DNA from 4 places in the Paraburkholderia sp. BL6665CI2N2 genome. Region 2 is predicted to be linked to each of the others. Evidence: riboswitches for the same ligand, from Rfam matches in the RefSeq annotation. Region 2 holds a riboswitch; each other region holds the start of a gene.
What was found. A riboswitch is a leader RNA that binds a small molecule or an ion and turns the genes downstream of it on or off. The one in region 2 is predicted to bind cobalamin.

Region 1 (7,668 bases), 2.5 Mb from region 2:
ATCTGCTGCTCGCTCGCAAGCAGATGCTGTTCGACTTGCGCGCGATAGTCGCCGGGCGCCTGCCACAAACCGCGCTGCATGGCTTCGAGCAGGCGCTCGCAGACCGACTGCAACGCGTGCGGGTTGTGCCGTTGCAAGAACTCGCGGGTGTCTGCGTCGTTCAGATAAGCGTCGGTCACGAGCGCATATTGATGATCCGCGATCACGCGCGCCGTCGCATCGTAACCATACAGATAGTCGACGGTCGCGGCGATTTCGGCCGCGCCCTTGTACCCATGGCGCTTCACGCCATCCAGCCATTTCGGATTGACCACGCGCGCGCGGATCACGCGCGCAATCTCCTCATGCAGCGTGCGCACGCGCGGCGCGGCCGGATTGCTGTGGTCGGCGTGATACACGCTCGGCTGATCGCCGGCCAGATGCCGCACCGCGGCGACCATGCCGCCCTGGAACTGGTAGTAATCGTTCGAATCGAGCAGGTCGTGCTCGCGGTTGTCCTGGTTCTGCAGCACCACGTCCATTGCGGCGAGACGCGCGCCGAACGCGTGACGCGCTTCTTCGCCCGCGCTCTTTTGCGTGTACGCGTAGCCGCCCCACGCCTGATACGCGTTCGCGAGATCGGCGTCGGTTTGCCATTGCCGCGAGTCGATCATGTCCTGCAGACCCGCGCCGTAGGCGCCGGGCCGCGCGCTGAACACGCGCCAGCCGGCGCGCTTGCGCGCTTCGGCGGCGTCCATGCCGCGCGCGATCAGCGCATCGCGTTCGCGCAGCACGCGCGCGCGAATCGGATTCAGGTCCTCGGGTTCGTCGAGTTCGGCGACGGCTTGCACGGCGGCGTCGAATAAATGCATGACGTTGGCGAAGGCGTCGCGGAAGAATCCTGACACCCGCAAGGTGACGTCGATTCGCGGCCGGTCGAACGCCTCGATCGGCATGATTTCAAAATCGGTCACGCGATGGCTGCCCGGCGCCCACTTCGGCCGCACGCCGAGCAACGCGAGCGCCTGGGCGATATCGTCGCCGCCGGTGCGCATGGTCGCGGTGCCCCAGACGGACAGACCGATGGCGCGCGGATAGTCGCCCTTCTCCTGCAGATGCCGTTCGATCAGTTGCTGGGCGGATTTCAAGCCGAGCGACCAGGCGGCCTGCGTGGGAACCGCGCGCGTGTCGACGGAATAGAAGTTGCGGCCGGTGGGCAGCACGTCGGGCCGGCCACGCGACGGCGAACCGCTCGGCCCCGGCGGCACGAAACGGCCTTCGAGGCCGCGCTTGAGCTGAAGCATTTCCTGCGGACCGCAGGCGTCGAGGCGCGGCAACACGTCGTTACGCAGACGCTCGATCACTTGCCCCGCTTGCGGCAAGCCGGCGGCGGTCGTGGTTACCGATGCTTGCGTTCGATCTCCGCATACGTCTCGCAGCAACTCAGCCGCCAGCAACTCCAGCCGCTCACGCGTATCGCCGCAGTGCCGCCACGGCGCATCGCTCACACGCTGAAGTACATCGGGACGCGGACCGTCCCACACCGCCGACCAATCCACCGACAACGGATCGAACAGATGATCCATCTGCAGATCACGCGCTAGTGCATCGATCAAGCCGGCCTTGCCGCCTTGCCCGTCGCCGACAGGAAAACGCCCCAATGCCAGCAACGTATCGCGCCGCTGCACGCCATCGGGCGATTGCCCGAACGTATGCAAGCCATCGCGAATCTGCGCTTCCTTCAACTCGCACAGCCACGCATCGACGCGCGTGAGCAGCGCGTCTTCATCGTCCTGTCCGTTCGGTGCGGCGAGACTCAGTTCCTCATGCAGCTTATGGTCGACGATGGTCGCCAGAATCGTGCGCCGTAACAGCTTCGAGCGGCGCGGGTCGACCATCAGCGCTTCATAATATTCGTCGACCTGGCGCTCCAGGTCCTGCAAAGGTCCGTAGCTCTCGGCGCGCGTGAGCGGCGGCATCAAATGATCGATGACGACAGCCTGTGCGCGGCGTTTCGCCTGGCTGCCCTCGCCCGGATCGTTGACGATGAACGGATACAGATGCGGCATCGGCCCGAGAATCAGATCGGGCCAGCAGGTGTCGCTCAACGCGACGCTTTTGCCGGGCAGCCATTCGAGATTGCCGTGCTTGCCGACATGCACGATTGCGTCGATACCGAAGTGGTGACGCAACCAGAAATAGAACGCCAGATACGCATGCGGCGGCACGAGTTCGGCGTCGTGATAGCTCGCGTAGTCGCCCTGCTCGCGTGAACGCGACGGTTGAATGCCGACGAACACCTGTCCGCAACGCCAGCCCGCGATCATGAAGCGGCCGCGTCGCAGGGTCGGGTCGAGCTCCGGCGCGCCCCAACGCGCGTTCAACGCCTGGCGCGTTTCGGCGGGCAAGGCGTTGAAGTGCGCGAGATAGTCGTCGAGTGCGAGGCTCTGCAGTGCGGGACGCAGATCGCGCACGACCGGATCGTTGGTCACGCCTTCGGTGAGCTTTTTCAGCAGCGCGTCGCCGCCCGAGGGTAAATCGGCGAGACGATAACCTTCGTCGCGCAGCATCGACAGAATGCCGACTACCGAGGCCGGTGTATCGAGTCCCACGCCATTGCCGATACGCCCTTCGCTCATCGGATAGTTGGCGAGGATCAGCGCGAGTTTCTTGTCCGCGTTATCGAGTGAACGCAACCGGCACCAGCGGCGGCTCAGTTCGGCGAGAAAACCCACGCGTTCAAGGTCCGGCTGATAACGCACTACGTCGACCTGAGTATGCGCACAGCGGTACGCGAGTCCCTTGAAACTGATCGCGCGCGTGATGATGCGGCCGTCCACTTCCGGCAGCGCGATATGCATGGCGATATCGCGCGAATTGAGACCCTGATTGTCTTTGACCCAATCGTCGCGATTGCCGCCGCTCAGGATCACCTGGAGCACCGGCGCGTCACCGGCGAGCGCGAGCGGCTCGGGGTCGTCGATCGCGGACGCGGCGAACGCGGTCGTATTCAGCACCAGCGCCACCTCGTGCCGCGCGCACAGCGATTGCACGACGTCGCGGCTCATCGCATCTTTCAGCGAGGTAATCGCGATCGGCAGCGGATTCAGACCTTGCGATTCGAGCGCGTCGATCAGCGCGTCGAACACGGCCGTGTTGGCGGCCTGCAGATGCGCCTTGTAGAACAGGATCGCCGCGACCGGCGCTCCCTGTTTCCAGCGCGACTGCCAGTCGGCGATGGTCGGCGTATCGCGCTCGGGATGGTAGAGCGTGGCAGCGGGCAACGCGCGCGGCGGCGCAGGTTCGCGTCCCCAGCCGAAGGCGCGGTGGGCGATACAGCGCAGGAACGCCTCGGCATTTTGCGGGCCGCCTTCGCGCAGATAGCGCCACAGTTGATGGCACAGATCCGCGCTTGCCGTGCTGCGCGCGAGCAGGTTCGGATCCTCCTGCAGATCGCCGGAGAACATCGCGAGCGTCTGCTGCTTGCGCTCGGCGAGCGCCACCACCTGTTCGATGCCGTAAGGCCAATACGCTTCGCCGCCCAGATGATCGACCACCACCACGCGCGCATGCTGCAAGACGTCTTCGAGATAAAAATCCACCGACGCCGGTTGCCGCAAATACGTGACGTTTGCGAGCCGCACGCTCGGGAAGCCTTCGCCCAGCCGCGGGAAGACACTCGCCAGCAGCGACAGCGTGGTGTCGGCGGAGCTGAGCACCACGATATCCGCGGGCTGCTGATCGATCCGGATCACACCTTGCGTGTCGTCGACGAAACCGCCCGGCGTGGTGCGCAGCAGATGCATATGCGCTTACGCCTGTTGCGTTTCGACGCTCGACGGCACGCCCAGCGCCGCGTCGAACGCACGTTGCAACGCCGGCTGATCGAGGTCTTCGCCAATCAGCACGAAGCGGCTCGGGCCGCTTTCGCCGGCCTGCCAGCGTCGATCGAAATAGCTGTCGAAGCGCCGCCCAACGCCTTGAATCACCAGACGCATCGCCGCGCCCGGCAGCGCCGCGAAGCCTTTGACGCGATAGATGGTGTTGGTTTCGACCAGCTGTTGCAGCGCGGCGACCACCGCCTCGCGCGACGACGCATCCGCCTGCACGACCACGGAGTCGAACTCGTCGTGATGGTGGTCGGCGTCGTCGGCGGAGCCGTGGTGATCGTGGCGCAAGTGGATCGTGTCTTCCGACGCCGCTTCGAGGCCCAGCAACGTATGCAGATCGAGCTGGCCCATGTGCGCGCGAACGATCTTCACTTGCGGCGGAATTTCCTCGCGGATCGAAACTTCTACCGCGCTTTGCTGCGCGTCGTCAAGCAAGTCCGTTTTGTTCAGAATCACCAGATCGGCCGCCGACAACTGATCTTCGAACAGTTCGTGCAGCGGCGACTCGTGATCGAGGTTCGGATCGGCCTTGCGCTGCGCATCCACGGCGACCGGATTATCCGCGAACTGGCCGCTTGCCGCAGCCGGGCCGTCCACCACGGTGACCACAGCATCCACGGTGAAGCTGTTCTTGATTTGCGGCCAGTTGAACGCCTGCACCAAGGGCTTCGGCAACGCCAGACCCGACGTCTCGATCAGCACGTGATCGATCTGATCGCGGCGCTCCACGAGCTTTTCCATCACCGGGAAAAACTCTTCCTGCACGGTGCAGCACAAGCAGCCGTTCGCCAGTTCATACAGTTGGCCTTCGGTCTCGACGCCGTTTTCATCGCAACCGATGCCGCAACCCTTGAGGATTTCCCCGTCGATGCCGAGTTCGCCGAATTCGTTGACGATCACCGCGATGCGCTTGCCGCCCGCATGCTGAAGAATATGCCGCAGCAGCGTAGTCTTGCCGCTGCCGAGAAAGCCCGTGACGATGGTGACGGGGATCTTGCGCATTTGAGTTTGCATCGTGAGGTCCATCCGTAGAGTTGCACGTGCATGCCGGCGTGTTTTTAGCGTATGCCGAGGCAAACGGAGCACACGCCCGGCCAGCCACGACCATAACAAAACACGGGGACGAAAGTCGGCGTTGCCGCGACAACAGAAAAACAGAAAGCGGGAATGAGTCATGAACGTAGCGCCGCATCCCCGCGGCGTTCGTCCTTCGTTATCTGGCCGGTATCCGGGCTGGCGAAAGCGCCGCTTCCCCTTCCCGGACGAGTGATTTCTCGCCCAGTGGTGATATGCCGACGCGGCCTTGCGCGTGGACATCGAAGCCGGCTCCGCGGCGCTAACCGACTGCGTTCGACACTGCAGTTAGCACCACATTTCGCTTACCGTTGCGGGGGCAGCACAGGTTGGCCCGATCCATGGCAGGTGAGCACCCTGTTTCCCGTTTAACTGCATGCGCACGAGCGCGCACACGAGCACCAAAGTGCGTGCGAGTGTAGGCCCGCCGCCCGGTGCCGTCAAGGAAACCCCAGGCCGCAAGCGCTTATCGGACGGGGCGCCATGTGCTATCGTATGCGCGCGTTTGGTGCCCGCACATGCATTCGCGTGTGCAGTTAAACGGGAAACAGGCAGCGCGCCATGCGCTTAACCTGTGCTGTCCCCGCAACGGTAAGCGACCTGCGGCGCGATGTTGAATCGACTTGCGCCGCGCATGCGTTTTTTTAAGCCACTGTCCGGCAATTTCCAGCGAATGCGGACGGGAAGGCAAAGCGCGTGAGGCCGCCAGCCCGGATACCGGCCAGACGCGGAGGCGGCGAACCTCAGGGCAACATCGCGCCGCCGGCCGCCGGAATCCGCGAGGGACGGATGCGAAGGCGCTAAAAGCACGACGCAGAGTGTCCGCGTAGGCGAGTTTCGTGTGAAACTCGCTACGAACCACGCATTGCGCCATGCCTGAATCCGTAGCTGCATGACCCCAACGTCCGCCGTCTGGCGACCCTTCGCGCTTTACCCCTTCCCGCTTGTCACGACATGGCGCCCGCCGTGCACGCCGCGATGACCCGCGCCTGGCTGATCGGCGCCGGCCCCGGCGACGTCGAACTCATGACCATCAAGGCCACCCGTGCATTGGCGCAAGCCGACGTGGTGCTGGTCGACGATCTGGTGAACCCCGAGGTGCTGCAGTTCGCGCGCGCTGACGCACTGATCGTCTACGTGGGTAAACGCGGCGGTCATCCGTCCACACCGCAGGAAGGCATCGTCGCGCAGATGCTCGAACATGTGCGGGCCGGGCGTAGCGTCGCGCGTTTGAAAGGCGGCGACCCATTCGTGTTCGGCCGGGGCGGCGAAGAACAGCAGGCACTGCACGCGGCGGGTATCGAGGTGGAGGTCGTCAACGGCATCACGGCGGGAATCGCGGCGCCCGCAGCGATCGGGATTCCGGTCACGCATCGCGATCATGCGCAGGGCGTCGTGTTCGTCACCGGGCACGGCGCGGGCAGCGGCGAGCCCGACTGGGCCGCACTCGCGGCCACGCGCATGACGCTTGTGATCTACATGGGCATGCGGCGACTCAACGATATCGTCGGCGCGCTGCTCGCGGCCGGCATGAGCGCCGACACGCCGTGCGCGGCGATCGAATCGGCCACGCGTCCCGAGCAACGCCACGCGCTGGCGCGGCTTGGTGAATTTGCCGAGACCGTTGCGCGTGCCGGACTTGGGTCGCCGGCGATCGTGGTGATCGGCGGGGTGGCGTCGCTCGCGTTGGCGCGCGAGGCGGCGCATGCGGAACGCGCTGCAACGCCGGTCGCGGACGGAACGGATACGCGATGAAAACGCTGAGCGTCGGCATCGGTTGCCGTTTGCATAGCTCGGCCGAGGAGATCGAAGCCGCGGTGTGCGGCGCGCTCGGCGCACATTCGTTCGACGAAATCCGCACCGTCGCCTCGCTTGATACCAAAGCCCGCGAAGCGGGCCTCCTCGAATTCTGCGCTCGCCATGCGCTGCCGCTGACACTGTTCAGCCTTGAACAGATCGCGGCGATGCCTGTCGCGGTGCCTTCGGCGGCAGTGCGCGAGCATCTCGGCGTGGACGGCGTCTGCGAGCCGTGCGCGCTGCTTGGCACTGTGGCCGACGTCGCAGCCGGGCTCGGTGAATCCGTCATAGGCCATGCGCCTCGCGCCTCGCTCCTCGTGCGCAAAACCGTTTATGCCAGCGTCACCGTGGCGATCGCCTCAACCACCGCTCACGCCGCTCACGCCGAACACCCAGACAACGACACACAGCAACAGGACCTGCCATGAAGACCGACCCCGAATCGCATCAACGCATGACCGAGCGCCGCCGCGAAGGCCACGAGAAAAAACAGGCCCACGCCACCGTCGAAAAAGGCCTGCTGATCGTCAACACCGGCACGGGCAAAGGCAAAACTACTGCCGCATTCGGCATGGCCGTGCGTGTGCTGGGCCACGGCATGCGTCTCGGCGTCGTGCAGTTCATCAAGGGCGCGCTGCACACCTCGGAGCGCGACTTTCTCGGCGCGATCGCCAACTGCGATTTCGTCACGATGGGTGACGGCTACACCTGGAACACCCAGAACCGCGACGCCGATATCGCAACCGCGCGCAAAGGCTGGGACGAAGCGCGCCGCATGATCGAAAGCGGCGAGTACCAGATGGTGATCCTCGACGAGCTGAACACGGTGCTCAAGTACGAATACCTGCCGCTCGACGAAGTTCTGTCGGTAATCGCCGCGCGCGCGCCGATGCTGCATGTGGTGGTGACCGGCCGTCACGCGCCGGAC
Region 2 (7,668 bases):
TGCCGACATGCAGAATCAATGAGAGGGTCGTGTACGCAGCCGTGACATCGGACAAATCCGGGAACGCGCAGCAAGCGACAAGATAAAAAAGGGCGACCGGAGTCGCTCTGAATGGTCACGCAAAACACCTGCCCTGTCCCAATGATGCGGACAACCGGAGGCCGTGTGCCAGCAACCAGGTTGTTAAATTCGAACGGAACAGATGTTTGTAGCTCTTGAGCGTCGCGGGCGAATTTATCCACAGAAATTGTTCGCAAGCCTGTGGATAACCACCCCACAACCGCCCCAACTCCTTGACGCATAACCCATCTTGACCACTGCGCGCAAACTGCGGAGAGCGAAGCACGGCGAGCAAACCGCCGAGCGCAACCGCCGAAGCGGCCGCACTCGTCATGCAAATCAAGCCGACTTCACCGCCGGCCGCCCCGCCACCCGCATCGACGCAATCCGCTCGACCAGCGCGCCGAACAGCAGCCCGATCGTCGCCCACATAATCGCTTGCATACCGAGCGCCGCGACGCGGAATTTCCACAGCAGCACCGCCGGGAAAGCCTCCGGCACTTCGTTGATCGCGGGCATCGACAACTGCACCGCAGCGATGATCACGATGAACACCACCGCCCCCACGATCGAGCCGTTCCACGCGCCAAGTTTCATCGCCGCACGGCGCCGCACCTTGAGCGAGAACACCATCGCCACCAGCGAGATCGCAATCATCAGGAAGAACAGCCCCGTGCGCGTCCCAATCGTCTCAGGGTCGCCGACCGAGGGCGGGTTCGCCGGATACTTCAGATTCGGCACGATCGCGAGCGCAATGAACGCGCCAAGCGCAAGCCATGCGGACAACGCGCGCGGGCTCAACGCGCCCACTCGCCCATAAGCGTAAGCGAACACCAGCGAGAACAGGCCGCCGAATGCCGCGCCGTAAGTCAGCACGCCAGTCAACAAGCCGATACCCCGCTGTGTATCGCGGCTTACCATCTCAGGCTCGGGCGCCTCGCCTTTCGCGGCGTCCGCCTTTTCTTCGAATGAAATCGCCTGATTGACCTGCGGCTCGCCCACTACCCGGGCGAAGCCGAACGTGAGAAGTCCCGCGGCGATGCCTGCAAGCATCCCGCGTACCAATAATTTACCCACCATGGTCGACTCCGTTAGTGGCAGGGAAAGCCGAGCAGATGGCGGCCGTCGTGCACGAACTCATGCACGTACATGCCCGGCACCAGCGAGGTGGCACCCTGTTCCGCACCCACGAAGTAAAGCGCGAGCAACAACAGCAAACCGCCGAACACGACCCAAGGCAACAACTCGCGCAGCGGAATCGGCGTGGGTTGGGCCACGGGCTGGTTGGCGGGATCGAAAACAGCTTCGGTCATGATGGACATCTCCTGGGGTAACGCGCCCCGATAGTCATTGCAGAGGATTGGTGCGAAGCTCAGGTCTGGCTTTCGGCTTGTGCTGCCGATTACAGTGGCGCGACCGCGCCGGGCTCTCACCGGCTTCCGCGCTTCGCAGTCCCGCTATTCTACGCGCTAAACTTGGGCACCCGGCAACGCAAAACACACGTTTCATGCCGTCGGCGTTCGGCTTCGGGGCGTGGCTTGATAGGACAAGAACAGAATGGATACAAGGCTGTTACTGGTCAGCCACGCATCGACCGCCGCCCAGCGCGCAGGCCGTTTTCCCGCCGACGACCCGCTCGACGCCCGCGGCCTCGCCGAAGCCCAAACCCACGCCGCACGCTTGCGCCTGGCGATCGCGGAAGAGTCACCGGCTTTCGTCAGCCCGGCCGCCTGCGCGCGGCAAACGGCGACGGCGCTAGGCCTCGCGGCATCGGTCGACGCCGGTCTGGCGGATCTGAACTACGGCACATGGCAAGGACGGCGGCTCGCCGACCTCGCAGCCGAAGCGCCGCAAGACGTCGCCGCATGGACGCGCGATCCGGACGCCGCGCCTCACGGCGGCGAGTCGTTCGGTCAACTCGTGAAACGGGTAGGAGAATGGCTCGAAGCGTTGTTAGACGGCGAGACCGATCGCGCATCGAGCAACGTGATCGCCGTCACCCACGCGCCGGTACTGCGGGCAGCGATCGTGTATGCGCTCGGGGCATCGCCCGTCGTATTTCCGCGCATTGAAATCGCACCGCTTTCGATCATCGAGTTGCGGCACTCGTCGCGCGGCTGGACATGGTGGCCGGCGTCACACTAGTGGCGCTTGCTCGGCGGCTTACTTACCCGACACCACCAGACGCAGCTTGTTCGACCCGGTCGGCGTCAGCGTGATATCGGTCCGCTTACCCTTCGCGCCCAGATAAAAGTGCTGACGTCCCGGCGAATTCTGATCGTGCGTCGCGTCGGGCAGACACGATGCGACGTCCGCCGCGACAGCTTGCAGCGCGTCGGCATTCGAGCCGGCGTCGTGATGCGGCGTCCACGTGCATTGATAGGCGCCGTGACTCGCCGAACATTGCGCGTCGTCGCCGTAAGGCTGCGCGACGCCCTTGCCGTCGTCCGACGTCAATGAGGCGAGCCCGCCAGGGGCCGCGGCAACGATCCGCTTCAGGGATGTGCAAGGGCTAGGCGCATCGTCGGCATACGCACCGCCGGTCAGCAAAACGCCCAGCGACGCAGCGGCGAGCGCGTTGGCAAGCAATCGGGTTCTGTTCATGTCGGCGCGGTCCTTGAAGTCACTCGCAGGTACCAGCGCGGTAGCACGCTTCATGCCCATGAGCGCTGACTAGTCAAGACCGCGCTTCAGTCACCATCATTACAGTCCAGTACCGAACAAAGCCGCCAGCCCCTGCGCCGACCCGAAAATCCCTTTGGCATCGTGTCCGACACCATCGATCACAAACGTCCGATGCTTCGCCAATCCTTCGGGATGCCGCAACGCCATATAGCGCGCATAAGCCAGCCCGCGCCCGAGCCGGTGTTCACCTTGCGCCAGCGCGGCGCACGAGCGGTCGAGCGCCGGGTGCTGTGGATCGCAATCCGCGCCGCCGAGCAGCGCGGTCACGTCACGCTGCGCGTAACGCGCTTCGAGCGTGGCCGCTGAAGCCGCGTCGCGAGAGTAAGCGGGCAAATCCTCGAGCCCATACTTCCAGCGATTGAACGACGGACACCTCGCCCGATCGAACGCCGCAAACTCGCCGGACACAGCGGACGCAACCGACCCAACCGGCCGCATTGCATCAAAGTACACATACGACGAAGGATTCGCGACCACATAGCGCAGCGCGATACCGCGCGCCGCGAGCGACGCCTCGTCTCGCGCTACTACCGCGTAGCGCTGCACGACCTGCGCGCCGCCCGAGTGTCCCGCGATCACCACCTCGGCGAGCGACGCGAACTGCTCGCGCGACGCCAGCGTGTCCACAATCGCGTCGAGCACGTCGAACGAACTGATCGGCGCGGGACCTTCGGCGTTCTCGCCGGCCATCCAGCTCGTCCAGTCCCAATGCAACGTGGACGGCGGCAGCTCATGCGCGTCGACATCCGCGGTCGCGAGAAATTGCGGCACGATCAGCAGCGTATCGGCCGCGCTGCCGCCGGCAAGCGCGCACGAACGCTGCGCGAGTTCGAAATACGTGTCGCCGTTGCGCAAGCGGCCATGAATCAGAATCACGGCGCGTTGGACATCACGCGTCGGCGCGAGCCAATCGCCATTGGAAAACACCGGCACGGTGCCGCTGCCGGCTCGCGTCGTGACGCTCAGATGCCGGTTCGCAACGACCGCGACCGGATGTTCATTCGGCGCGCGTTCGTCGTCTGTGATGAAAGGCTGGGTCATGCGTTAGGCTCGTGGTCAATCAATGAGTGGCGGGTCTAGCCGCCGCGCCGCTCGACATGCGTCCGGCGCGCGTGAAGTACACCATCGCGAGCGACACGAAGCCGGCAAAAATCAGGTAAAACGCGGGCGTGAGGCTGCTGCCGGTCACGCGCGTCAAGCCGGTGATGGTGAGCGGCGCCATGCCGCCGAACAGCGTCACCGCAATGTTGTACGACAGCGCCACGCCCGCCGAACGGCTGCGCACGGGGAACAAGGTCGCGAGCATGCCGGGATGCGCGCCGGACATCGCGGCGAGGAACAGCGTCGCGATCATCTGCGCGATGAACAAATGCCCCGGCGTCGGATTCGTCACGACGAAGTGATAAAGCGGATACACGCAGACCATCCACGCGATCACGATGGGATAGAACAGCCGGTATGCGCCATAACGATCGGCGAGCTTGCCGGACAGCGGAAACAGAAACAGATTCAGCACACCGGACACGAACGCGCCGAGCAACGCGGTGGACAGCGGCAAATGCAATTGCCGTTCGACATACACCGAGAGATAGGAATGCCAGACATAATTAGTCGCCGCCCCGACGATGATCACACCCATCGCGCAGATCGCCGCGTCGCCGTTATCGCGGAAGAACTGGCGGATCGTGACGCGCGGCGGTTTCTCCTTGTGTTCGAGCAGCCGCTCGAACTCCGGTGACTCGGCTACGCGATGCCGGATATAGAAGCCGAACGGCCCCGCCAGCGCGCCGAACAGAAACGGCAAACGCCAGCCCCACGTCACCAGTTGCTCATGCGTGAACTGCGTGGTCAGCAGATAGCCGACGCCGGACGACAGCAGCAACGCGAACGCCTGCGCCGACATGTTGAAGCTGCCGTAAAACATCTTCTTGTGCGGCGGCGCGTACTCGACCAGCATCGCGGAAGCCGTCGCAAACTGTCCGCCCACGGATAGCCCTTGCAACAAGCGAGCAAGCACCACCAACAGCGGCGCAGCGATGCCGATGCTCGCATAGCCTGGCGTGAGACCCATCAGCAACGTGCTAGCCGCCATCGAAATGATCAGCAGCGAGAGCGCCTTGCGTCGCCCCGCGCGGTCCGAGTAGATACCGAGCAGAATGCCGCCGATCGGCCGCACGATAAAACCGACGGCAAACGTCGCAAGCGTCAGCATGATCGACACGAAACCGCTGCCGCCGGGAAAGAACACCTGCGCGATGATCTTCGCGAAGTAGCCGTAGATCAGAAAGTCGAACCACTCGAGTCCATTGCCGAGCACGGAGGCGAAGATCGCGCGCCGCACCATCGACGGACTCAAGGCGTTCGCCGCATCGGCTCCAGCCGCGACACCGTCGCGCTGATTGAAGGTCGCTTCGCTCATTGCCCGCATCCCGGAGTGTCGAATATTGCTGACAGCGCGCATACCGACGTCAGCATGCGCGCACCGTCGTGCCCCACGCCCGGCACGATATGAAAGTGCTGCTTCAGGCCGTCCGGATGACGCGACTGGATATACCGGTAGTACGCTTCGGCGCGCGCCACGCGTTGCGGCCCTTGCGCTTCGGCGGCACAGGTTCTGTCGAGCGCGCTCTGCTGCGGATCGTCATCAGCGCCGCCGACGAGGTAGTCGACCCGGCGCGACGCATAGATCGCTTCGAGTTGCGCGGGCGTGCGGTCGTCGAGATACGGCGGCCGGTTGTCCATGCCGTATTTCCATTGATTGAAGTCGGGACATTGCGCGGCATCGAACGGCGCGGCAATGCCCTGCGCGTCAGGCCGTTGCGCATCGAAATACGCATACGTGGACGGGCTCGCCACCACGTAACGCACGTCGATGCCTTCGCCGGTCAACGCGGCGATATTACGCGCCGCGACGGCGTAGCGCTGCACGACCTGGCCGCCGCCCGAATGCCCGGCGAACACCACATGCCGCAGATTGGGGAACAGCTTGCGATCGGCAAGACGCGCGACGATCGCATCGAGCACCTCGTACGAACTGATCGGCAGCGGCGCGCGCGCCGCTTCGCCGCCCATCCAGGCGTCGCCGGTCCAGCGCAGCAGATCGGCGGGCTCGTCGTGTACGCGCGTGTCGAGCGTGGCGAGGAACTGCGGCGCGATCAGCAGCGTGGCGTCGGGGTCCGCATGCGCGGCATCGCGGGCATTCTGCGCGGTGCGAAAGTACACGTCCGCATTGCGCAGCTTGCCGTGAATCACGATGACCGCGCGCGTCACCCGCGGCTGCGCAACGTTCCAATCCTTCGACAGATACAGCGGGAATTGCGCTTGCCCTTGCGGCGTGTCGAGCGTGAAGCGCGTTTCGGAGATCGTCGCGACCGGCTTCAGATGCGGTTCGTAAGCATGGACCGCGAACGCGGATTGCGCGAACGTCATCAGCACTGCCGCGCCTGTCGACATACACAACGCCGCAATACGTCGTGAAAGATTCAAAGTCATCCAGCTTGCTCCTGATAACCGTGCGCAGTCTTGAACGCGGCGCATCGTCAAATCCGTCGTAGAGAAACCGAATACTCGGAACCGGAGGCGAATACCAAGCGCCATACCGGCCTGGTTCGGACGGAATGCAATGGACGAGATCGTAGGAGCGGACATGGTAAATGTAAAATACCTGTTTTATGCACCATTCATATTTAATATGTATGGCATCGAACCGGCCTTCATGCGCTGCTGAGGAGACAAAACACCATGGAGCTGCGGCATCTGCGTTACTTTCTGGCGGTCGTCGAAGAAGGCCAGTTCACGCGCGCAGCGGAGCGGCTGGCCATGCAACAGCCGCCGCTGTCGCAGCAGATTCGAACGCTGGAAGAAGAGATCGGCTTCGAACTCTTTGTGCGCATGCCGCGCGGCGTCACCTTGACGCCGGCCGGTCAGGCCTTTGCGGAAGACGCGCAACGCTTGCTGCAAAATCTGCAGCAGTCTGTCGAAAAGGCGAGCCGGATTGCGCGTGGAGAACTCGGCACGATTTCGATCGGACTGACCAGCTCCGCCTCGTTCCATCCATTTACGACCGAGGCGATCCGCGCGTTTCGCGCGGTCTGCCCCGAAGTCGCCGTGGACCTGGCCGAGCTCAACGCGGCGGAGATCATCGAGCGTCTGGCCGCGGGCCAGATCCAGGCGGCGTTTCTACGCAAGCCGGTCGACGCCCGCGAGGGCGTGGCGTTCGAGTTGCTGCTCGACGAACCGATGGTCGTGGTGTTGCCGGTGGGTCATCCGTTGCTCAAGGGCAGGAAGCGGCCGCAAGTGTCGCTGAAAGCGTTGGCGCACGAAGACTTCATTCTGGTCCGTCGTCCGGGCGCACCCGGCATGTATGCCGACATCCTCGCCGCTTGCCGGCAGGCGGGCTTCGTCCCGCGCATTGCCCGCGAAGTGCCGCGCATGGTGTCGGGCATCAACCTCGTGGCGGCGGGTCTGGGCGTGACCTTGGTGCCCGCTTCCATGCAGCGCTACGACCAGGTGGGCACCGTGTACTGCACGCTCGCGAACCCTTCGAAACTCAGCGCGCCGCTGCACCTTGCCTATCCCGCCGCACTGCACAACAGCGCGGCCACGCGCTTCATTCAACTGGTGAAGAAGCGCGCCGGCGCATGAATCCGTCAACCGGCACGGATTTTGCGTTCTCGCCGTACCGGCTGAATAACCAACAGCCATCCATCGACGTCAAATACGCTACGCCATGTCAAACAGACAAGCCGCCGACAAGCCGGCCCGCCTTTCCTCGGGAATCGATGGAATCGACGACATCCTGGGAGGCGGTCTCACGCCCCATCGCATGTACCTTGTGGAAGGTGCGCCCGGTACAGGTAAAACTACCTTGGCCTTGCAATTCTTACTCAAGGGAGTCGAAGAGGGACAGAGAGGTTTGTACAT
Region 3 (7,668 bases), 1.9 Mb from region 2:
CCGCCAGTGCGTGCCGGCAGACGATATCGCCGAGCGGCACCTGCCGCGCGTGCGCCAACGCGACCGCCTGCTGACTCGTGTTGGCTGCGCGGATCGCCGCCTGAAGCGCGTCGTCGGCGCCCTGTTCGGCGGCCCATTGCGCGAGCCGCTCGAGGTCGATGCTCGAATTGCGGCTATGCAGATCGAGATGACCCGCCGCCAGCTTGCTGAGCTTGCCGAAGCCGCCGCACACGCTCAGGCGCTCGACCGGCGCGCGCTTCATATGCTTGAGCACCGCGCCGACGAAGTCGCCCATCTCGATCAACGCGATATCCGGCAGGCCGTAGTGCGCGCGCATCGCGTCCTCGCTCGCGTTGCCGGTGCAGGCGGCGAGATGGGTATAGCCGTTGGCGCGCGCGACGTCGATCCCCTGATGAATCGACGCGATATACGCCGAACACGAAAATGGACGCACGATGCCGGTGGTGCCGAGGATCGACAACCCGCCAAGAATGCCGAGACGCGGGTTCATCGTTTTCAGCGCGAGCGCTTCGCCGCCTTCCACGCCGATCGTCACTTCGAAGCCGCCGCCGTACGCATGCTCCGCCGCGAGTTCGGCCAGATGCTCGGTCATCATTCTGCGCGGCACCGGGTTGATGGCGGGTTCGCCGACCGGCAGCGTCAGCCCCGCGCGCGTCACCGTGCCGACGCCCGGCCCCGCGCGAAATATCACGCCCGCTTCGGCGACGAGGCGCACGCGCGCGAAAACGACGGCGCCGTGCGTGACGTCGGGATCGTCGCCGGCGTCCTTGATCGTGCCGGCTTCCGCGCCTTCATCGCCATTGCCGATCAGGCGGCAGAACACCAGCGGCATCGGCACATGCTGCCCCTTCGGCAACACGATCTCCGCCACTTCGCTGACGACACCCGCGAGCAACAGACGCGCCGCCGCCAGCGACGTCGCGGTGGCGCAACTGCCGGTCGTGTAGCCGCTACGCAGCGGCGCGGGTTGTTCGGGGGATTCTTCGCGCATCAGGGTTCGGGCGATGGGTCGGTGGGGGTGGCGCCGGTGTTCGTCGCTTTCGTCGAGTTGGTCGTGTTGGTGACATTCGTGGCGCTCATACCGCTTCCGGCACTTGCAGCACGCCTGGCATTCGGCACATCCGTCGCATTCGTCGCGTTAGCCACGGTTTCGGTTCCCACGAGGCTCACGCCCTCGCCGCTCACCGGCTTCGTCACCTCCAGCAGCGTGATCGGCAACGCCCGCCGCCACGTGTCGAACCCGCCAAGCGGTTGCGCGTCCGCCAATGCGATCCGTGTCAACGTCCCGCCATGCCGCTCGCGCCACGCCATTAACGCCGCCTCGCCTTGCAACGTGACCGCATTGGCGACCAGCCGCCCGCCTTCGCGCAGACCAGCCCAGCATGCCTCCAGCACGCCCGGCACGGTCACGCCGCCGCCGACGAACACGGCATCCGGCACCGGCAACCCCTGCAGCGCCTCAGGCGCGCGCCCCGCGACGAGTTGCAGCCCCGGCACACCCAACGTATCGCGATTGTGTTCGATGAAACGTTGCCGTTCCGCGTGCCCTTCGATCGCAATCGCGCGGCAGGTGGCATGCGCGCGCATCCATTCGATGCCGATCGAGCCGCTGCCCGCGCCTACATCCCACAGCAATTCGCCGGGCGTCGGCGCGAGGCGCGCGAGCGTGATCGCGCGCACGTCCCGCTTGGTCAACTGGCCGTCGTGACGAAACGCGTCGTCGGGCAAACCGCAGCTCAGCGGCAGACGCGGCGCGCCTTCAGTGGCACGGCAGTCGAGCGCGATCAGGTTCAGCGCGGCCACCTCGCCCGCGGACCACTGATCCGCGCGGCCGTCGATGCGCCGCTCCAGCTCGCCGCCCAGGTGTTCCAGCACACTCATGCGGGTCGCCCCGTAACCTCGTGCGTTCAGCAATGCCGCGAGCGCCGCGGGCGTGCGCCCGTCCGCGCTGAGCACGAACATGCGCGCGCCGTCATGCAGATGCGCGTTCAGTGCGGGCAACGGCCGCCCCACCAGCGACACCGTCGCGACGTCCTGCAACGGCCAGCCGAGCCGCGCGGCCGCCAGCGACAACGACGACGGCGCCGGCAGCACCCGCAATTCTCCCGCCGGCAATTGCCGCGCGAGTGTCGCGCCGACGCCGAACAGCATCGGATCGCCGCTCGCCAGCACGCACACGGCTGCGCCGCGCTCGGCCAGCAAGGGTGCGAGATCGAACGGACGCGGCCAGGCGGCACGGCGCGCGGCGAGACGCGCGGGCAGCATCGCCAGATGACGTTCGCCGCCGTACACCACCGACGCTTCCAGCAAGGCACGCCGCGCGGGCCGCCCCAAACCGGCGAAGCCGTCGTCGCCTATGCCCACCACCGTCAGCCACGCGGGCATGCATCCATCCTCATTCTGTGTCTTCAAATAATGCGCTGTGCCACGCCGATCAAAGCGTCCAGCCTCGTTGTGCTGTTCGAAAAAAGGCATAATACAGCCGCCGGTGCCCTTCGGGGCCGAAGAGGGAACACAGTGCCACTGTGGCTGCCCCCGCAACTGTATGCAGCGAGTCCGCCTGCGCTCCACGCCACTGGTTCGACCGGGAAGGCCGCGGCGGACCATGACCTGCCAGCCAGGAGACCTGCCGGCGAGACTGTTCGTGCCAGCCAACATCGGGCGGGGTGTACCGATGCCGCAGCCATGCCCGCCTCACGGCATGCTCGGGCTGTCGCGCGACGCTAAACCCGGTGTCCGTCTTGAATCAAGCAACGCCCTCCACCGTTTTATCCGACGCAGCCGGCACGCTGCGGCCCTCGGCGTGTCCGGGGCTGCTGCGCATCGTCGCCGCGCGCGACGGCGGGATTTGCCGGATCAAACTGCCCGGCGGCGAATTGAGCGCGGCGCAGGCTCGGGCGATCGCGGAGGCTAGCGCGCGGCACGCGGCCGGGGTGATCGAGTTGACCAATCGCGCGAATGTGCAGGTGCGCGGCGTGAGGCGCGGTGAAGAGGCGGCGTTGATCGCGGCTTTGATCGACGCGGGTCTTGGGCCGATGCCGGCGAACGGCGTGGCGGGCCGTGCGGACACGACGGCGGCTGTCAACGCTGTGAATGCAGTTGCCGCCAGCGCCGTGAACGCAGAGGCGGAGAGCGCTACAGATGCCGGAGCCGCGAACATAAAGGCAGAGAGCCCTGCGGACGTCGAAACGGCGAACGCGACGGCGCAGAGCGCTACAGATACCGAACCCGCGAACGCAATGAATGAACGGGCCTCGAAAGCCCCGGCCGCAGCAGCGCAGCGATTGGGCACTGCCCACGCACTCTCCGCCGCGACCGCCGCCGACGACGTCCGCAACGTCATGATCAGCCCCGCTGCCGGACGCGATCCGTTCGCGCTATTCGACACGCGCCCGCTGTGCGCCGAATTGCTCATGATGCTGCAAAGCGAAGCGCGTTTCGCGGCGCTGTCGCCAAAATTCGCACTGTTGCTGGACGGCGGCGAACGGCTCGCGAGAGTGGACCATCCGCACGACGTGTGGCTCGCGGCGTCGCAGGAGGTGGACGGCGTGCGGTTCGTGTTCGGGTTGGCGGGTTGTCCGCCTGTGAGCGCCTACGCCGGCGCGCTTACGCAAAGCCAAAGCACCGCGCTTGCAAAACCGGGCGTGAACAACACAGGGGCTCTAGCCGCAATCATGCCTGCACAAGTCGCGGCCCTAGTACGCGCGCTACTCCTGACATTCCTCGACCTCGCCGCCGCCGACGCCACACGCATGCGCCACCTGCTAACCGCGCATTCCGTCGACGCGGTGCTGCATCACGCCGAGCAATACCTCGACTTCCCACTGACGCGAAACGCGAAGCTCGCGAACTGGCATCGCGCTACACCAGCCGACGCCAACCTTCGCCTCGGCGCCCACGCCCAACGCGAGCCCGGAGCGTGGCACGTCGGCGGCCAGCCACCGCTGGGACGTCTCGACGCAGACACGCTAACGGGACTCGCCACGCTGTCGCAACAGCACGGCAACGCCACGCTTCACCTCACACCCTGGCAAAGCGTGCTGTTACCCGACATCGCCACGCATGCCGTTCCGACCGTGTTGTCCGGCCTGAACGCCCTCGGTCTCGCCTGCGATCCCGCACACGCGATTACGCACCTGATCGCGTGCGCCGGATCGGGCGGCTGCGTGAAGGGCCTCGCCGACACCAAGAACGACGCGTTGCGCCTCGCGGCTCGGCTGCCCGCCGGCGTGGACGTGCATCTGAGCGGCTGCTCGCGCTCGTGCGCCGCCGCGCATTGCGCGCCGTTCACGCTGCTCGCCGCCGCGCCCGGCCTCTACGACCTTTATCGGCGCGACGGCCGGCCCGGCTTCGGCCAGTGCGTCGCGCGCCAACTGACGATCGGCGAGGCCGCCGACATGCTCGAACGCCTCGCCCGGAGTGACACCGATGCTTGATTACATTCGCGACGGTCAGGAGATCTATCGCCAATCCTTCGCGACGATCCGTGCGGAGGCCGACTTGTCGCGCATTCCCGCCGACCTTGAAAAACTCGCGGTGCGCGTGATCCACGCATGCGGCATGGTGGATGTGATCGACGATCTGCAATTTTCCGCGGGCGCGGACGCGGCGGGCCGCGCGGCGCTCGCGCAAGGCGCGCCGATCCTGTGCGATGCCGGCATGGTCGCGCAAGGCATCACGCGCGCGCGGCTGCCGGCGAACAACGAGGTCATCTGCACGCTGACGCATCCAGACGTGCCGTCGCTCGCACGTGAACTCGGCAATACGCGCTCGGCGGCGGCGCTCGAATTGTGGCGGCCGCAGCTGGCGGGCGGCGTGGTCGTGATCGGCAATGCGCCGACCGCCCTGTTTCATCTGCTCGATATGCTCGACGCCGGTGCGCCCAAACCCGCGCTGATTCTCGGCTTTCCAGTGGGTTTTGTCGGCGCGGCCGAATCGAAAGCCATGCTCGCGGACGACAGCCGCGGCGTGCCCTACGTGGTGGTACATGGCCGGCGCGGCGGCAGCGCGATGGCGGCGGCCGCCGTGAACGCGCTCGCCACGGAGGTCGAATAAATGACGGCGCAAGGACGTTTGTTCGGCCTCGGCGTCGGCCCCGGCGACCCGGAACTCATCACGCTGAAGGCGCTGCGCTTGCTGAAGGCGTCGCCGGTGGTCGCGTACTTTGTCGCGAAGGGCAAGAAAGGCAACGCGTTCAGCATCATCGAAGCGCATTTGCACGATGCCCAGCAGCATCTGCCGCTCGTTTATCCCATGACCACCGAAGCGCTCGAACCGCCGCTTTCCTATGAAGCGATCATCGCCGACTTCTACGACACCGCCGCGCAAGTCGTCGCCATGCACCTCGACGCGGGCCGCGACGTCGCCGTGATCTGCGAAGGCGACCCGTTCTTCTACGGCTCCTACATGTACCTGCACGACCGGCTCGCCGCGCGCTACGAAAGCGAAGTCGTGCCGGGCGTGTGCTCGATGCTCGGCGGCGCCGCCGTGCTCGGCGCGCCGTTGGTGTATCGCAATCAGAGCTTGTCGGTGCTCTCGGGCGTATTGCCCGAAGACGAGTTGCGCCGCCGTCTCGCCGATGCCGACGCCGCCGTCGTGATGAAACTCGGCCGCAACTTCGACAAGGTGCGGCGCGTGCTCGGCGAACTCGGTCTCGCGGACCGCGCGCTTTACGTCGAACGCGCGACGATGGGCAATCAGCGCATCGTGCCGCTCGCCGAAGTCGATCCCATGGCATCGCCGTATTTTTCGCTGCTCGTGGTGCCGGGGGAAAAATGGCAAGGATGAGCGCACCCGCGATCGTGATTCTCGGCGCGGGCGCGTTGGCAACGGCGCGGCGCATCCAGGCGCTGTACGCGCACAGCCAGGTGCATGCTTTGCAGGGACGCGTCGAGGCGGACGTGCCGTACAGCGAACTCGGCGCACATCTGCGGGAACTGTATGCGCGCGGCACGCCGATCGTCGCATTGTGCGCGGCGGGTATCGTGATTCGCTGTCTGGCTCCGTCGTTGTCGAACAAGGGCGTCGAGCCGCCGGTGCTGGCCGTCGCCGAAGACGGCAGCGCGGTCGTACCGCTGCTCGGCGGCCTCGCCGGCGTCAATGTAATGGCGCGCGACATTGCCTCGTTGCTGGCTGTGCCGCCGGCCATCACGACGAGCGGCGAATTGCGTTTCGGCACTTGCGTGCTGAATCCGCCCGAGGGCTATACGCTCGCCGATCTCGGCCAGGGCAAGCGCTTCGTGTCGGACCTGCTGGCTGGCGAGAGCACGCGCATCGAAGGCGAAGCGCCGTGGCTCGACGACGCGCAACTGCCCCGCTCCGGCTCGGCGCGTCTTGCGATTCGCGTGACGCCGCGTGCATGGGATGGGCGCGAAGACGAACTGGTGATTCATCCACGCAGCGTGGTCGCAGCGGTCACGGCCGTGGATGGCGAGATCGCGACACGCGTGCGCGAGGCACTGGACGCGCAGGGTCTCGCGCCGCTGTCGCTCGCGACATTGCTGGCGTCTTCTGAGCGCATGGCCGACCCGACGCTGATCGAGGCTGCAGCGAACCTGAACGTGCCGTTGCGTTTCGCGCTGACACGTCCCGACGATGGCGCGCCGCCGGCCAACCTGCTGCATGCCGCGCTGCGCATCCCCTACGAAACGCTGCACAACGATGCGGCGGCAGGCGTCGCGCTCGCGTTGGCGCCGCTCGCCATCGATCCCGACACGATCGGCCGCGCGCGCGGCCGTCTGACCGTGATCGGCCTCGGCCCCGGCAGCGCCGATCTGATGGTGCCGGCCGCGCGCACGGCGCTCAACGAAGCCACCGATATTCTCGGCTACGACACCTACGTGAAAATGGCCGGCCCATTGCGCGCCGACCAGCGCGTGCACGGCACGGACAATCGCGAGGAAATGCAACGCGCGCGACATGCGTTCGAACTGGCGAGCGAGGGACGTTCCGTGGTGATGGTGTCGTCGGGCGATCCGGGCGTGTTCGCGATGGCGGCGGCGGTGCTCGAAGCGTTAGAGTCGTCCGACAACGCGGAGTGGGCTGCGGTCGATCTGGCAATCGTGCCGGGTGTATCAGCGGCGATGGCAACGGCGGCGCAGGCGGGTGCGCCGTTGGGTCACGACTTCTGCATGTTGTCGCTGTCCGATAATTTGAAGCCTTGGACGATTATCGAAAAGCGTCTAAGGCATGCCGCCGAAGCGGATCTGGTGATGGCGTTCTATAACCCAATTTCGCGCGCACGGCCGTGGCAGTTGGATAAAGCGCTGGATATCGTGCGGGAATATCGCGCGGCGCAGACTCAGGTGGTGCTGGGTCGTGATATTGGCCGCCCCGGCGGCACGCTGCGCACGCTCACGTTGGGCGAATTGCGTTCGTCCGATGTGGATATGCGGACGATGGTGATCGTGGGGTCGTCGACGACGCGGCGGTTTGGCGTTGGCGCCGGCGGCGCCGAATGGGTTTATACGCCGCGGTGGTATGAGTGACTGGGCAGTCGGTGGTTACGATGTTTTCCTGCGAATGAACCGGCGCATCGCGAGACAGCAGGAAATAAGAAGCACGCCGACGCATAGCGTTGCTATCGCCCAATAAAGGTTGACGGCGAAATACGCCAGATAGTCGTCGGCATCTGCGCCACCGCCCTGC
Region 4 (7,668 bases), 6.4 Mb from region 2:
CAGTTCAGCGAGCGGATTCATGATTGTGCGAGGCGTGCGTTTCTGGCTGAACGATCGAACGGCTCACGCATCACGATTCGCGACGCCGGCCGATTCGAAGCTCGCCATTTCGTTGACGAAGGCCGTTGCCGCGCGCAATAACGGCACCGCGAGCGCCGCGCCGGTGCCTTCACCCAGACGCATGTCGAGCGACAGCAACGGCAGCGCGCCGAAATGATCGAGCATGCGCCGATGCCCCGCTTCGTTCGACGCATGCGCGAACACGCAGTACTCGCGCACGCTCGGCGCGAAGGCGTCGGCGATCAGCAAGGCCGAGGTGCCGATGAAGCCGTCGACCAGAATCGTCATGCGCGCCTCGGCGGCCGCGAGATACGCGCCTGCCATCATCGCGATCTCGAAGCCGCCGAAAGTGGCGAGCACGTCGAGCGGATCGCTGGACACAGGGTGACACGCGAGCGCCGACGCCAGCACGTTGCGCTTCCTGGCGAGCCCCGCGTTGTCGAGCCCCGTGCCGCGGCCGACGCATTCGTCGATCGGCACACCGCACAAGCGGCTCATCAGACACGCGGCCGCCGAGGTGTTCGCGATCCCCATCTCGCCGAAGCCGATCACATTGGTGCCGAGCGCCGCGTGATGCCGCACGCGCGCCGCGCCCGCCTGCATCGCGGCGATTGCCTGGTCGCGGCTCATGGCCGGTTCGCGCGCGAAGTTGCGGGTGCCGGCCATAATCGGAATGTCGATAAGACCCGCGGTGGATGGCAACGGCGTCGCAATGCCCGCGTTGACGACTTCGAGTTCGATGCCCGAGACGCGGCTCAACGCATTGATCGCCGCGCCGCCCGCGAGAAAGTTGGCGACCATCTGCGCGGTCACCGCTTGCGGATAAGGGCTCACGCCCTCCTCGGCAACGCCGTGGTCGCCGGCGAACACGATCATCGCCGGGCGCGTCACGGTGGGATGCGTGGTGCGCTGAATCAGGCCCATCTGACGCGCGAGCGTTTCGAGCCGGCCGAGACTGCCGGGCGGCTTCGTCTTGGTATCGATGATGTGCTGCAACTCGTCACGCAGCGTTTGATCGAGTGGTTCGACTTCGGGCAATCCAGGCAAGCGTGGCAATGAAGTCATGAGCGTGTTTGAAAGAGAATGTTGGAATGAAGCGGTCAGCTTGCCGGCGTGTCATGGCCGGCAGGCGATTCGTGACGCGCGCGCGGTGCGGGAATCAGCGCCTCGTGTTCGCCGTCGCGAATCAGAATCAACGGGTAGCCGAATGCACGGCTCGCCAGCGTCGGCGTCAGCACGTCGTGCACCGGTCCGGCATACACGCCGCCCGCGCCGTCGAGCAGCAGCGCATGCGTCGCGAAACGGCGCGCGAGGTTCAGGTCGTGGCATGAAAACATCACTGTACGCCGAGGCTCGCGCGTCCACGCGGCCAGCGCTTCGAGGCAGTCGATCTGATGATGCAGATCGAGATGCGACAACGGTTCGTCGAGCAACAGCAACGGCGCGTCCTGGCACAGCACCGCCGCCAGCGCCACGCGTTGCCGCTCGCCGCCCGAGAGCGACAGCACATCGCGCGCGGCGAATGCGGCGAGTCCCAACAGATCCAGCGCCGCGTGCGCCGCTTCGCGATCGGCTTCGCGTTCCCAGCCCCAGCCGCTGAGATGCGGGAAGCGGTTCAGCATCACGATATCGAGCACGCTCGCGCTGAACGCGTCGGGCGCGCTTTGCGGCATCAGCGCGCGGCGTTGCGCGAGCGGCATTGGCGGCCAGTCGGCGAGGCGCACGCCATCGAGTTCGACATGTCCCGCGCACGGTTGCAGCAAACCCGCGAGCGTGGAGAGCAAAGTCGTCTTGCCCGCGCCGTTCGGGCCGGCGATACACCAGATCTCGCCGGCGTAGAAGGTATGCGTGAAGGCGTCGAGCAAAGTGCGCGCGCCGACGCGCAAGGTCAGACGTTGCGCGCTGAGGGTCGCTTCATGAGAAGGAGCGTGACGGGTTTGCATCATCGGCGCCTGCGCAGCAGCATCCACAGAAACACCGGCACACCGATGATCGACGTGATCACGCCGACCGGCAACTGCGCCGGCGCGATCACGGTGCGCGCGATCAGGTCCGCGCCCATCACCGCGACGCCGCCGCCGAGTGCGGCGGCCGGCAGCAGCATGCGCTGATCGTTGCCGAACGCGAGCCGCAGCATGTGCGGCACGACCAGTCCGACAAAGCCGATGGTGCCCGCCGTCGTCACCGCCGCGGCCGCGGCGAGCGAAGCCACCAGATATACCCGCAATCGCAGCGGCATCACCGCGACGCCTAATGCCTGCGCGGCGGCGTCGCCACGCAGCAGCACATTCAGACGCGGTGCGGCGGGCACGATCGCAACCAGCACGATGACGAGCGCGATGAGCGCCGTCCACGGCATCGCGCCGCCGTTGAGGTCGCCAGTCAGCCAGAACAGCATGCCGCGCAAGCGGTTATCGGGCGCGAGATTGAGCAGCAAAGTTATCAGCGCGCCCCAGCCCGCTGCGATCACCGCGCCGGTCAGCAGCAAACGCGGCGACGTGTCCTGCGGTTCGCCGCGCCACAACTCGCGGCGCGCGAGGCCGAGCACCAGCAGGATCGACACGAACGCGCCGGCGAATGCGCTTGCGTCGACAATCCACCATGCGCAACCGGCGATCATCGCGACCAGCGCGAAGCTCGCCGCACCGCCCGATACGCCCAATACGTAGGGCTCGGCCAGCGGATTGCGCAACAGCACCTGCAGCAACGCGCCGGCCAACGCGAGCAGCGCGCCGCAGGCGAAGCCGGCTACCGCGCGCGGCAGACGCAGCGTGCGGACGATTTCCGCAGTCAGGTCGGCGGTGCCGACAGACGGCGCATGCGACGGCATCAGCGCCGCCAGCACACGCATTGGCGCGAGCGATACGCTGCCAAGCGCGAGCGACGCCATCAGCACCGCCAGCGCAATCAGGGCGAGCGCCAGCCAGATCGCGGCCGCGCGCTTCGCGCTCATCACGCGCAGTGTCGCGGGCATCGAACCCGAATGGCGATTCATCCGCGCGAACTCAACGAGGAGGCGTAACCATCACTGCTGCTGCCAACCAACCGTGAGATACGCACCACGCCGTGGCGAGTTATACGAGTAGGCCGTTTCATAGTCCTTGTCCAACAGATTCTGGATTTGCGCGGCCACGTACCATGCTTTCGTGATGTTGTAGCGCGCCGACAGATTCACCACGCCATAGCCGCCCAGCTTGCCGCTGCTGTCGTTGCTCGGGCCGCTCACGATCCACTCGCCGCCCACCCGCCACCCGGCGATGCTGCGGTTCACCGTCAGCGCCCCGAAGCGCCGGGCGCGCCGCACGAGGTCGGCATCGTTGTCGAGGTCGACGGGATTTTGCAGCGTCAGCGACGCGCGCACGTCCGTCTTGCCGACATGGCCGCTCCACGATCCTTCGATGCCCTGCACCTTCGCATGCCCGACGTTCTCGGCCAGATAGATGCCGGGCGTCACCTGCTCGTAGTTAATCAGATTCGAATAGCGCGTCTGGAATGCGGAAAGGCGCATCACGCCGAGCGCATTCGATGCGTACTGCAGCGCGGCTTCGATCGAATGGCTGCGCTCCGGCTGGATAGACGGATTGCCGCTGATCGGATAGTACAGATCGTCGAAGCTCGGCGCGCGAAACGAATCCGAATAGCTTGCGGTCACCTTCCAATGGCCGGTGATGTCGAAACCGTAGCCGAGATAGTAACTGTTCGCTCCGCCGAAATCGGAATACTGGTCGCGCCGAACGTTGGCCTGAAACTGGTTGCGCCCGAAGCGTCCCGTATAGCCGGCGAAGCCCGAATCCACATGACGGTCCGGCGCCGCGAACGTGTCCGAATCGAGGCTTTGATCGAGATGCTCATAACCGACCTGCAGTTTCTGCTGCGCGGCCAGCGCGAAATCGTTCTGCCATGTGTATTGGCGATTGTCGGTATCGAAGCGGCCGTTGTACACGCCGTTGGTGTTCGACACGCTGCGGTCGTCGCCTTCGGCGACGATGAAGTGCGTGGTCCACCAGTCGGCCAGCTTGCCGTTCGCGAACACCGAGACCTGGCGCACCTTGCTATACAGGTTGTTCAGATCGGTCGGCACGCCGTACGCGTTGTCGTAGCTGTTGTTGCCGTTCGACTGCAAGTAGCTGGCGCCGGCGTCCCATTTGTCGTTGAACTTGTGGCGCAGCGAAGCCGAGACGCTCTCGTTCAGATAACCGTTCGCGTTCGGATTGGCGCTGGGCGCCTCCTTCGTGTTCAGCGACGAGAAGCCGTCGTCCTTCGAACGCGCTAGCGAAATGCTGAAGGTGGTATTGCCGTCCTGGTCCAATGCGCCGTTCACGCCCGCCTGCTGCGTCTGCGTGTGATAGCTGCCGTAGCCGAGCGAAAAATTGAAACGCGGCGGGTGATCGCCGCCGCTTTTCGTGAACACCTGCACCACACCGCCGATCGCGCCCGAGCCGTATAACGCCGACACGTTGCCGTTTACCACCTCCACGTGATCGATCTGGTCGAGTGGAATCTGCGCGAGTTGCGGGGCACCCAGACTCACCGAATCGACGCGCACGCCGTCGATCAGCAGCAGCGATTGCGTCGAGGACGCGCCGCGCAAGGAGAGGCTCGTCGTCGAACCGGGACCACCCGTGCGCGAGATTTGCGCGCCGGGCGCGAGTTGCAGGAGGCCCGGCAAATCGGTCGCGGTGGTGTCGGCGATATCCTGCTGATCGAACAGCGAGGTCTGCGGGATCGTGTCGGCGAGCGCTTGCGGCCCGCGATCCGCGGTCACCACCACGGGCGACAGCACCGCCGAAGAGGACACCGAACTCGAAGAATCCGCCGACGAAGACGAAGCAGATGAAGCAGAAGATGGAGACGCAGCTTGCGCGTGCACCACGATCGGCAGGCTCGAAAAGGCGAGCAGCGCCGCGCGGGCGAAGGGGGACAGCATGGGGTGAACGTCCTGTGGATAGCGTGCGCGGCCCGCTTCCCCGCAGGCCGATGCGTAACGAGGCGCCCGCGTATTTAACATTTTCGCGCGGGACGTGCCTCTCCCTCTGGCCGGTATCCGGGCTGGCGACGCATCGATCCCGCCTTCCCACGCGAGACGCGCAGTGGCACACTCGCGAGTTGAACTTCCAGCTCGCGAGCGGGATCGACTTGCATGACGAATGTGGTCGCTTACCGTTGCGGGGGCAGCGCAGGTTGGCGCGTTTAGCTGAATCCAGATGAACCGCGCGCCCTGCTTCCCGTTTAACTGCGTGGGCCGTTGAAAAAATGCCGCACGCGGGCACCAGAGTGCGGGCAGTTTAGGAGCGGCCTCGGAGTCCGTCAAGAATGGTGAGATCGCAGGCCATGTGTTCTGTTAAGTGCAGGCTCTTGTCCGACGCGTGAGTACTTTTTCATCATATGGTCGATAAAAAGCCTGCACAAAGCGATGTTGTTACGTCTCGAAACGAGACAATTGTCGGAACCTGCGACATTCCGCGCTAAAATGCGATGTCTTTAGAGGACGCAGCAGATGCTCACCGAACTCGAAACACTTTCACAAAATATCGGCAAGCTGATCGCGATCAGCCAGCGCCACAATGAGGCGCGACTCGCGCTCGAAGAGCAACTCGCGCAATCGCGCGCCGACGCCGAAGCCACGCGCACGGAACTTGCAATGCTGCGCGAGGAACGTAACGCGCTGCAGGCGGAGCGCGACGCGCTTTCGGCGAAGATCGACGACGCACAAGTGCGCCTGAACGCGATCCTCGAGAAGCTGCCGCGTGCGCGCGCGCACAGTGAGCCGGACAACCAGCTCGATCTGCTCGAGCCGGCTCAGCAAGTAGCCGAAGCCGGGAGCGACGTGACCCGCCACGGAGAAAATGCATGACCACCAAGCAGATCGAAGTATCGATTCTCGGCGTGCCCTATCGCCTCGCCTGCTCGCCGGAAACGGAAGCGGCGCTGCTCGAAGCGGTTGCACGCGTCGACGCCGAAATGTCGAAGATCCGCAATAACAGCAACGTGCGCGGCACGGATCGCATTGCCGTCATGGCTGCGCTGTCGCTGGCATCGGAACTGCTTAGACTGCAATCGAGCGTGAGACACGGAGAAGCATTTCCCGCTGAAGAAATCCGGCGTACAATGCATCAAATGAACGAACAACTAGGTACTGTGATTGAGCAGTACAGCGTGCAATAAGGTACATGTGTTATCGTGCTGCCGGTCCTGAGATCGGCGGCGGATTCAAACGGAATGTGTGAGCACAAGGTGTGCAAGATTCAGCAAACGTTTGAGTTCAATCGGTAGTTCGTTTTTCAGCTTCATCGGTTTAGCTTCCCTGCCTGGTTCGCCAAGGTCATATATTCCTTGAACCAATGCCATGTGCACGGTTGCGGAAATTTGTAGCACGGGTGTGCGCGTCACTCTGTCTGATGTACCCGAAGTGTTGCTAACTGCGACCAATTCTGAACCCCCGGTTCAGGATGCCGGCCTAGCGGCTAAGGCGGGGACCTTATTTAGAACGGCATCGGACTTCGGTTCGGTGCCGTTTTTCTTTGGGCGCTGTTTTTTGTTGGCCGATTTCTTCCGCATCTTCAACCCCTTAACGTTCAATTCGATTCATGCGCTACTGGCTAATGAAGTCCGAACCGGACGAAGCAAGCATCGACCATCTCGCCAACGCACCGCATCGCACATTGCCGTGGACCGGCGTGCGCAACTATCAGGCGCGCAATTTCATGCGCGACATGATGCAGGTCGGCGACGGTGTGCTGTTCTATCACTCGAGCTGTCCGGAGCCTGGCATCGCGGGCATTGCGGAGGTATCGTCCACTGCGTATCCCGACCCGACGCAGTTCGACAAGAAGAGCCCCTACTACGACGCGAAGTCGTCGCAGGAAACGCCCCGCTGGGTGCTCGTCGATGTGGTGTTCAAGAAGAAGATCCCGCTTATTCCGCTCGCCGCGTTACGCGAGCACGACGAACTCGCGGACATGCGCGTGCTCGCCAAAGGTAACCGCCTGTCGATTACACCGGTGACCGAGGCCGAATGGCGATTCATCACAAAACGGCTCGCCTGATCGTGCATGCACGATGAATGCGTGGCGCGTATTTGTGTACACGCAAACGTTAAAGCAACGTCAAACCCGGGAACCAAGCTCAGGTTACAAGCGCCTAACGATCTCGCAAACGCCATGCCACGGCGCGGCGTTTGCACCAATCGTGCACAACCTGTTCAAGCAAGGAGTCCAACAATGACGAAAAACACCGCACGTGCACTCGCTTTCGCTCTCGTCTGCGCCGCGCCCGCCGCGCTCGCACTGACGCCGGCCATGGCACGCGCGCAAAGCACCGGCCAATATCAGCCGGCAGGCGTGCTGTCGTTGAACGCGCAGGCCAGCGCCGAAGTGCCGCAAGACGTCGTCGATATCACGCTGTTCTACGAGCAGGAAGCGAGCGATCCGTCGGCGCTCACGTCAACGCTGAACCAGCGCGCCGATTCGGCCCTGCAAAAAGCCAAGGGTGTGAGCGGCGTGACGGCGCGCACGGGCTCGTTCTCGATCTATCCGTCCACCGACCGTGACGGGCGCATTTCCGCATGGCGCGGCCGGACGGAGATCGTGCTCGAATCGCACGACTTCG

Region 1: it holds a riboswitch for cobalamin, as region 2 does, so the genes downstream of both, cobA (uroporphyrinogen-III C-methyltransferase) here and B0G81_RS00995 (CbtB-domain containing protein) in region 2, are expected to answer to the same signal.
Region 3: it holds a riboswitch for cobalamin, as region 2 does, so the genes downstream of both, cobG (precorrin-3B synthase) here and B0G81_RS00995 (CbtB-domain containing protein) in region 2, are expected to answer to the same signal.
Region 4: it holds a riboswitch for cobalamin, as region 2 does, so the genes downstream of both, B0G81_RS29840 (TonB-dependent receptor) here and B0G81_RS00995 (CbtB-domain containing protein) in region 2, are expected to answer to the same signal.

Annotation. Positions count from the first base shown of each region.
Region 1 covers NZ_SORC01000001.1:2,728,346-2,736,013, forward strand. The annotation lists gene cobN (cobaltochelatase subunit CobN) at 1-3,785, opposite strand, end outside; gene cobW (cobalamin biosynthesis protein CobW) at 3,792-4,883, opposite strand; cobalamin riboswitch at 5,071-5,364, opposite strand; cobalamin riboswitch at 5,433-5,684, shown strand; gene cobA (uroporphyrinogen-III C-methyltransferase) at 5,922-6,698, shown strand; gene B0G81_RS12160 (cobalamin biosynthesis protein) at 6,695-7,168, shown strand; gene cobO (cob(I)yrinic acid a,c-diamide adenosyltransferase) at 7,165-7,668, shown strand, end outside.
Region 2 covers NZ_SORC01000001.1:222,230-229,897, forward strand. The annotation lists gene B0G81_RS00990 (CbtA family protein) at 400-1,140, opposite strand; gene B0G81_RS00995 (CbtB-domain containing protein) at 1,152-1,373, opposite strand; adenosylcobalamin (AdoCbl) riboswitch at 1,376-1,529, opposite strand; gene B0G81_RS01000 (histidine phosphatase family protein) at 1,618-2,205, shown strand; gene B0G81_RS01005 (hypothetical protein) at 2,224-2,664, opposite strand; gene B0G81_RS01010 (alpha/beta fold hydrolase) at 2,764-3,786, opposite strand; gene B0G81_RS01015 (MFS transporter) at 3,806-5,164, opposite strand; gene B0G81_RS01020 (alpha/beta hydrolase) at 5,161-6,237, opposite strand; gene B0G81_RS01025 (LysR family transcriptional regulator) at 6,487-7,389, shown strand; gene B0G81_RS01030 (ATPase domain-containing protein) at 7,475-7,668, shown strand, end outside.
Region 3 covers NZ_SORC01000001.1:2,093,277-2,100,944, reverse strand. The annotation lists gene B0G81_RS09400 (cobalt-precorrin-5B (C(1))-methyltransferase) at 1-1,012, opposite strand, end outside; gene cbiE (precorrin-6y C5,15-methyltransferase (decarboxylating) subunit CbiE) at 1,012-2,406, opposite strand; cobalamin riboswitch at 2,491-2,670, shown strand; gene cobG (precorrin-3B synthase) at 2,754-4,457, shown strand; gene B0G81_RS09385 (precorrin-8X methylmutase) at 4,450-5,076, shown strand; gene B0G81_RS09380 (precorrin-2 C(20)-methyltransferase) at 5,077-5,808, shown strand; gene cobJ (precorrin-3B C(17)-methyltransferase) at 5,805-7,508, shown strand; gene B0G81_RS09370 (hypothetical protein) at 7,524-7,668, opposite strand, start outside.
Region 4 covers NZ_SORC01000001.1:6,645,943-6,653,610, reverse strand. The annotation lists gene B0G81_RS29860 (adenosylcobinamide-GDP ribazoletransferase) at 1-21, opposite strand, end outside; gene cobT (nicotinate-nucleotide--dimethylbenzimidazole phosphoribosyltransferase) at 64-1,125, opposite strand; gene B0G81_RS29850 (ABC transporter ATP-binding protein) at 1,161-2,003, opposite strand; gene B0G81_RS29845 (iron ABC transporter permease) at 2,003-3,055, opposite strand; gene B0G81_RS29840 (TonB-dependent receptor) at 3,086-4,987, opposite strand; cobalamin riboswitch at 5,078-5,349, opposite strand; gene B0G81_RS29835 (ATPase) at 5,558-5,914, shown strand; gene B0G81_RS29830 (cell division protein ZapA) at 5,911-6,225, shown strand; RNA gene ssrS (6S RNA) at 6,359-6,540, shown strand; gene B0G81_RS29820 (EVE domain-containing protein) at 6,648-7,106, shown strand; gene B0G81_RS29815 (SIMPL domain-containing protein) at 7,281-7,668, shown strand, end outside.